Variovorax paradoxus: one gene and its partner. The protein of the gene in region 2 interacts with the protein of the main gene of each other region in a pairwise test. Links are inferred from orthologs where the notes say so. Each region holds a gene or a part of one and is shown on either strand. Other genes may lie near its edges.

The links. The genes of interacting proteins can lie anywhere in the genome.
Region 1: the proteins of QHG62_RS21445 (region 2) and ndk interact in binary tests that used the Escherichia coli proteins (3 or more experiments, as listed by UniProt). The link is inferred for Variovorax paradoxus from one-to-one orthologs.

The regions. Positions count from the first base shown.
Region 1 is NZ_CP123990.1:1,809,940-1,813,704, reverse strand. Bases 696-3,467 are described here. They hold ndk (nucleoside-diphosphate kinase), read right to left. Parts: upstream 2,409-3,467; coding sequence 1,983-2,408; downstream 696-1,982. Other genes in these bases: QHG62_RS08880 (pseudouridine synthase), read right to left, coding at 2,560-3,467; rlmN (23S rRNA (adenine(2503)-C(2))-methyltransferase RlmN), read right to left, coding at 810-1,961; pilW (type IV pilus biogenesis/stability protein PilW), read right to left, coding at 696-805. In the rest of the region: more of pilW, read right to left, coding at 1-695; more of QHG62_RS08880, read right to left, coding at 3,468-3,765. UniProt on the Escherichia coli protein: Major role in the synthesis of nucleoside triphosphates other than ATP. The ATP gamma phosphate is transferred to the NDP beta phosphate via a ping-pong mechanism, using a phosphorylated active-site intermediate.
Region 2 is NZ_CP123990.1:4,451,309-4,455,253, forward strand. What follows is about bases 434-3,385. They hold QHG62_RS21445 (uracil-DNA glycosylase), read left to right. Parts: upstream 434-1,531; coding sequence 1,532-2,239; downstream 2,240-3,385. Other genes in these bases: trpD (anthranilate phosphoribosyltransferase), read left to right, coding at 434-708; trpC (indole-3-glycerol phosphate synthase TrpC), read left to right, coding at 735-1,535; tuf (elongation factor Tu), read left to right, coding at 2,756-3,385. Outside these bases: more of trpD, read left to right, coding at 1-433; more of tuf, read left to right, coding at 3,386-3,945. UniProt on the Escherichia coli protein: Excises uracil residues from the DNA which can arise as a result of misincorporation of dUMP residues by DNA polymerase or due to deamination of cytosine.

The DNA.
Region 1 (3,765 bases), 2.6 Mb from region 2 along the record:
AGCGCCGTTGCAGTTGCCCTCCCAACTGCGCAACTGCCTCGCGGTTGTTGAGCCGTCGTTCGATCTTGATGCCGAGCCAAAGCGTCTCGGCACTGGCCGAGGGGCTGTTGTTGACGCGGCGAATGTAGAACTGCGCGCGCGACCATTCTTCGCGCTGCGCCAGCAGCGAGGCCAGGTTGAAGCCGACCACCGGGTTGCCGGCATCGATTTCGTAGGCCTGCAAGAGGCTGCGCTCCGCCTCCGGACGCTGCCCGGCCTTGAGCTGGCAGACGCCTTGCGTCATGAGCGTCTTGGAGCGGTCGGTGTAGCTGGGTACCGCGAGCGCAGCGGCAAACTGCTGGGCCGCATCGCCGTAACGGTTCTGCTGGCAGAGCAGCCAGCCGTAGTTGTGCCGCACGTTGGCGTCGCGCGGGTTGATGGCAATGGCGCGGCGGAAGCTGTCTTCGGCCATGCCGGCATCTTCCAGACGCATGTAGACAAGGCCTCGCAGGCTATAGGCATCCGCGTAGTTGGGATCGGCAACAAGTGCCTGCTTGATTTCGTCCAGCGCCACAGTGTTCTGGCCGTGCTCGAAGTAGCCTGCAGCAAGCTCCATGCGCAGACGGGCGCGGCGCTGGCGGCTGCTTTCGTCGGACTCGGTCACGATCTCGGCGCCCTTGCCCGAGGAGCTCGTGTCGGCCAGGCTGGTGGTGGTGGTCCGCGTGTTGACACAGCCCCCGAGCAATAACGCCACGGCCACACCGGCAAAGCTTGCGGCCAGCAGCCGCTGCGCGCTCGCGGTGGTCATCGGAAAGGCCATGCTCATTGAATCAGTGCTCCAGGGGGGTGGTCTTGCGAATCGGATGCAAAACAACGGGGCGTTCCGACACCACACGGCGCTGAGCCATGCGCTCGGCCGCCCGGGTGCGGTCCTTGACGTCGCCGGCCAGCTGTCCGCACGCCGCGTCGATGTCGTCGCCGCGCGTCTTGCGCACGGTGGTCACGAGGCCGGCCTCGCTCAGCGTCTTGGCAAATGCCAGCACACGCGGCTGCGGCGAGCGCAGGAGGCCCGAGGCCGGAAACGGATTGAACGGAATCAGGTTGAACTTGCACGAGACACCGTGGGTGCGAACAAGCTCCACCAGTTGCCGTGCATGCTCGGGCTGGTCGTTCACGCCATCGAGCATGCAGTATTCGAAAGTGATGAAGTCGCGCGGCGCGTGCACAAGGTAGCGCTTGCAGGCTTCGAGCAATTCGGCAATGGGGTACTTGCGATTGAGCGGCACCAGGTCGTCGCGCAACGCGTCGTTGGGCGCGTGCAGCGACACGGCCATGGCCACCGGACAATCGGCGCCAAGGCGATCGATCATCGGCACTACGCCCGAGGTCGATACGGTCACGCGCCGGCGCGACAGCCCGTAGGCGTTATCGTCGAGCATGGTGCGCAGCGCGGGGACCAATGCCGAGTAGTTCTGCAGCGGCTCGCCCATGCCCATCATCACCACGTTGGAAATGACACGCTCGTCGCGCTTCAGGTGCTTGCGCAGAAAGTGTTCGGCAAACCAGAGCTGGGCGACGATTTCGCCCGTGCTCAGGTTGCGGCTGAAGCCTTGGTGCCCCGTGGAGCAAAAGCGGCAACCCACCGCGCAGCCGGCTTGAGACGACACGCACAATGTGCCGCGGTCGTCTTCGGGAATGAATACGGCTTCGACGGCATTGCCGTCGCCGACGTCGAACAGCCACTTGATCGTGCCGTCCTTGGATTCGTGCTGCGTGAGAACCGGAAGGGCCTCGACGCGAGCGGTGGTGGCGAGCTTCTCGCGCAGCGACTTGGCCAGATCGGTCATTTGGGCGAAGTCGCTGGCGCCACGCTGGTGGATCCAGCGGAACAGCTGCGTGGCGCGGAATCGCTTCTCGCCGAGCTTTTCGCAGAACGCAGCCAGCCCCTCGAGATCGAATTCGAGCAAGTTGGCCGTGGTCATGAAATCAGCCGGGATACGGCTTCAGCGCGCGTAGACGTTGAGGCCGGCGAAGAAGAATGCCACTTCGTTCGCTGCGGTTTCGGGGGCGTCCGAACCGTGCACGGCGTTGGCGTCGATGCTGTCGGCGAAGTCGGCGCGGATGGTGCCGGCGGCGGCCTTCTTCGGGTCCGTGGCGCCCATCAGGTCGCGGTTCTTGGCAATGGCGTTCTCGCCTTCGAGCACTTGCACGAACACGGGGCCGGAGATCATGAACTCGACGAGATCCTTGAAGAAAGGACGCTCTTTGTGGACCGAGTAGAACTGCTCGGCTTCGTTGCGCGAGAGATGCACCAGCTTGGCGGCGACAACCTTGAGGCCGGCAGCTTCGAAGCGGGAAACGATCTTGCCGATGACGTTCTTTGCGACGGCGTCGGGCTTGATGATGGAGAGGGTACGTTCGATAGCCATTGAAGTGCTTCCTGAGCTTTGATTTTGAAGTGTTTTGTCACAACTGCAACGAATATGTTGCGTCGTTCATCGACAAAGCCTCTGATTTTAACCGGCGCAGCCCCCGGGGTTGGTGAAAACCCCGCGAAAGGCTGCGCTGGACAGCAGGCTTTCAGCGCCCGCGACGCCGGTTTCCGCCCGGGCCGCCCTGCCCGCCGAAGCCGCCGCCTGCAGAACCACCCCCTCCGCGGCGTCCCGGGCCTTGGCGCTGCTCTTTCCGCTGGCGCGAAAAGCTGTCGGCGCCGATATAGCCCAGCGAGGTCTTCATGGGATCGGGCTGGTTCGCGCCGCTTGGCGGACGCTCTTCGCCCTGGCGGTTGCCACGGTTGTTGTTGTTGCCACGCCGCCCTTGCGGCGGCATGGCCGCATTGCCTCCGCCGCCCCGGTTGCCGCGCCCTCCACGATCGCCACGCGGCGGACGGCCGTCGCCCAGCGGATTCGGAATGGGCGGCTCGCGGCCGTCGTCGCGTGGTTCGCGCATGTCGCGCGGCGGTTGGCCGCCACCGGCGTTGCGATTGCCGCGGCGCTTCTTGTTGCGTCCGTTCCGGCCGCCACCCGCGCCATCTTGCCCGCCCGGTCCGCGCTGCTGTTGCTGCGGACGCGGCGCACCGCCGCCGGAGGCCTGGAACAACGCGCTGATGTCGCGCTCGTCGAGTTCCATCCAGGCGCCGCGTTTCAGGCCGCGTGGAAGCACCATGGCACCGTAGCGGATACGGATCAGGCGGCTGACCGCGTGCCCGACCGATTCGAACAGGCGCCGCACTTCGCGGTTGCGGCCCTCGGAAATGGTGACGCGATACCAGCAGTTCGAGCCTTCGCCGCCGCCCTCTTCGATGGTGCCGAACTGGGCCATGCCATCGTCGAGACGCACGCCTTCGAGCAGCTTCTTCTTTTCGTCGGCGCTGAGTGCACCGAGCACGCGCACGGCGTACTCGCGCTCCAGGCCGAAGCGGGGGTGCATCAGCTGGTTGGCCAGATCGCCGGAGCTGCTGAACAGCAGCAGGCCTTCGGTGTTCAAGTCGAGCCGGCCGACCGATTGCCACTTGCCCTGCTGCAGCCGAGGCAGCTTGCGGAACACCGTCGGACGGTTCTGCGGGTCGTCGTGCGTGACGACCTCGCCCACGGGCTTGTGATACGCGATGACGCGCGGCGGAGGCGGCGCGATGCGGTAGCGGATCGGCTTGCCGTTGATCTTGACCTGGTCGCCGTACTGGATGCGCTGGCCGATGTGGGCCGGTTCGTTGTTGACCGAAATGCGCCCCTGGAGAATCAGCGCTTCCATTTCGAGCCGCGAGCCGAGGCCGGCCTGGGCCAGCAC
Region 2 (3,945 bases):
GGCGCCAAGGTGAGCAAGCATGGCGGGCGCAGCGTGTCGAGCAAGTCGGGCAGCGCCGACGTGCTCGAATCGCTGGGCGTCAACATCAACCTGCAGCCGGAGCAGATTGCGCGCTCCATCGAAGAGGTGGGCATCGGCTTCATGTTCGCGCCCAACCATCATCCGGCCATGAAGAACGTGGCGCCGGTGCGCAAGGAGCTCGGCATCAAGACGATCTTCAACATCCTGGGGCCGCTGACCAACCCGGCGGGCGCACCGAACATCCTGATGGGTGTGTTCCACCCCGACCTGGTGGGCATTCAGGTGCGCGCGCTGCAGCGGCTTGGCACCGAGCACGCGCTGGTGGTGTACGGCCGCGACGGCATGGACGAGATTTCGCTCGGCGCCGCCACCATGGTCGGCGAACTCAAGGACGGCGAGATTCGCGAGTACGAACTGCACCCTGAAGACTTCGGCTTTGCCATGTCGAGCAACCGCACGCTGCGCGTGGAAACGCCCGAGCAGTCGAAGGCCATGCTGCTGGGGGTGCTCGACAATCACGCCGGGCCGGCGCTCGACATCGTGCTGCTGAATGCAGGCGCGGCGTTGTATGCCGCGAACGTGGCCGATTCGATGGCTGCCGGCATCGAGCGCGCGCGCGAGGCCGTGGCCTCCGGCGCGGCACGGGCCAAGCTGGCCGAACTGGTCAAGGCCTCAACAACGGTTTGAACAACCGCTAAAGACGAAAACAGAACATGTCCGACATCCTCGACAAGATCATTGCGGTCAAGCGGCAGGAAATTGCTGCGGCGCAGAAGAAGAGCCCGCTCGAAGCCGTGCGGTTCGACGCCGAAAGCCGCGTGCTGACGCGTGATTTCGAAGGTGCCCTGCGTGCCAAGATCGCCGCCGGCCACGCCGCGGTGATTGCCGAGGTCAAGAAGGCGAGCCCGAGCAAGGGCGTGCTGCGCGAAGACTTCATTCCGGCCGACATCGCGCAGAGCTATGCGGAGGGTGACGGCGAAATCAGCGCCGCCTGTCTTTCGGTGCTGACCGACAGGCAGTTTTTCCAGGGCGGCGTCGACTATCTCAAGCAGGCGCGCGCCTCGTGCGACCTGCCTGTGCTGCGCAAGGATTTCATCGTCGACCCCTACCAGGTGTACGAATCGCGTGCGATGGGCGCCGACGCCATTCTCTTGATTGCAGCCTGCCTCGACGACGCGCAAATGAAAGACTACGAAGCCATTGCTCGCGGCCTGGGCATGGCGGTGCTGGTCGAAGTGCACGATGCGGCCGAACTCGACCGCGCGCTCAAGCTCAAGACGCCGCTCATCGGTGTGAACAACCGCAACCTGCGCAACTTCGAGGTGTCGATCCAGGCCACCATCGACCTGCTGCCGCGGTTGCCGGCCGATCGGCTGGCAGTAACGGAATCAGGCATTGCCACGCGTGAAGACGTGACCACCCTGCGTGCGGCCGGCGTTCATGCCTTTCTGGTCGGCGAAGCATTCATGCGCGCCAAGGAGCCGGGCGAGGCGCTCGCCGCATTGTTCAAATGAGCCGGCCCGATCAGTTGTCGAGCAGCAACCCTGCCGACTGGCCGGTGGCGCCGGGTTGGCGGCCGCTGGTCGATGCTTTCTTCGGCGGCATCGTCGGGCAGAAGCTGCTGGGCTTTCTGCGTGAGCGCCTGGATGCCGGGGCCGTGATATTCCCGCCCCAACCCCTTCGGGCGCTGGAGCTGACCCCGCCCGAAGAAGTGCGCGTGGTCATCCTGGGCCAGGACCCGTACCACGGGCGCGGCCAGGCGGAGGGACTGGCTTTTTCGGTGGCGTCCGGCGTGGCGCTGCCGCCGTCGCTGCGCAACATCTTCAAGGAGCTTCAGCGCGACCTTGGAACGCCTCCGCCGCCGTTTCCGAGCCCGGGCGGCAGCCTGGTGAACTGGGCAACCCATGGGGTGCTGCTGCTCAACACCTGCCTCACGGTGGAAGAGGGGCAGCCGGCCAGCCACTCGGGGCGCGGTTGGGAGGTGCTGACCGATGCAGTCATCCGGCATGTATCCGACGGTGCAAAACCTGTTGTTTTTATGCTGTGGGGCTCGCATGCGCAAAGCAAGCGCGCGTTGATCGACATCAACCGCCACAAGGTGCTGATGTCGAACCACCCCTCGCCGCTTTCGGCGATGCGCCCGCCGGTGCCTTTCATCGGCTGCGGGCATTTCGGCGAAGCGCGTGCCTGGCGGGAGGCGCACCAGCAGGGTGATTGATTTCGCGGATAATTCCCGCCAGTTCGCCTCGTGCAGTTCCTGCGTCTTATTGGTGCTGGAGGTTCTGTGAAGTCACAAAACCGTGCTATATTTCGAGGTTCGCCGGAGAGGTGGCCGAGTGGTTAATGGCAGCAGACTGTAAATCTGCCCTCTTACGAGTACGCTGGTTCGAATCCAGCCCTCTCCACCAGCGATGAATTTGGTTTCTAAGAGCGATTGGATCTAGCGCTTTGGGTGCCTTTGAGTGCCCCCGATGCGGGAGTAGTTCAATGGTAGAACCCCAGCCTTCCAAGCTGATGACGCGGGTTCGATTCCCGTCTCCCGCTCCAGAGACCCGGTTCGGCGCCGGAAGCGATTGGTTAGACAAAGCCCTTTTGGCTCAGTGGTAGAGCACTCCCTTGGTAAGGGAGAGGTCGCGGGTCCGATTCCCGCAAAGGGCACCAGTTTTTGGGGGTTGCAACGGCAGCTTTGCAACCCATCTGCATACGTTGAAATCGTTTTTTTCGGAGTCGAAAAATGGCAAAAGGTAAATTCACCCGCACCAAGCCGCACGTGAACGTGGGCACGATCGGTCACGTTGACCACGGCAAGACCACGCTGACGGCTGCGATCGCGACGGTGCTGTCGGCCAAGTTCGGCGGCGAAGCCAAGGCCTACGACCAGATCGACGCGGCGCCCGAAGAAAAGGCCCGCGGCATCACCATCAACACCGCCCACGTCGAGTACGAAACGGCCAACCGCCACTACGCACACGTCGACTGCCCCGGCCACGCCGACTACGTCAAGAACATGATCACCGGTGCCGCCCAGATGGACGGCGCCATTCTCGTGTGCTCGGCCGCTGACGGCCCGATGCCCCAGACCCGCGAGCACATCCTGCTGGCGCGCCAAGTGGGTGTGGGCTACATCATCGTCTTCCTGAACAAGTGCGACATGGTCGACGACGCCGAACTGCTCGAGCTCGTCGAAATGGAAGTGCGCGAACTCCTGGACAAGTACGAATTCCCGGGCGACGACACCCCCATCATCCATGGCTCGGCCAAGCTCGCCCTGGAAGGCGACAAGGGCAAGCTCGGTGAAGAAGCCATCATGAAGCTGGCCGAAGCGCTGGACACCTACATCCCGACGCCCGAGCGCGCCGTGGACGGCACCTTCCTGATGCCCGTCGAAGACGTGTTCTCGATCTCCGGCCGCGGCACCGTCGTGACCGGCGCCGTCGAGCGCGGCGTGATCAAGGTCGGCGAGGAAATCGAGATCGTCGGCATCCGCCCGACTGTCAAGACCACCTGCACCGGTGTGGAAATGTTCCGCAAGCTGCTGGACCAGGGCCAGGCTGGCGACAACGTCGGCGTGCTGCTGCGCGGCACCAAGCGCGAAGAAGTCGAGCGCGGCCAAGTGCTGTGCAAGCCCGGCTCGATCAAGCCGCACACGCACTTCACCGCCGAGGTGTACGTGCTGTCCAAGGACGAAGGTGGCCGTCACACGCCGTTCTTCAACAACTACCGTCCGCAGTTCTACTTCCGCACGACGGACGTGACCGGCGCGATCGAGCTGCCCAAGGACAAGGAAATGGTCATGCCTGGCGACAACGTCAGCATCACCGTGAAGCTGATCAACCCGATCGCGATGGAAGAAGGCCTGCGCTTCGCCATCCGTGAAGGCGGCCGCACCGTGGGTTCGGGCGTCGTGGCAAAGATCCTCGACAT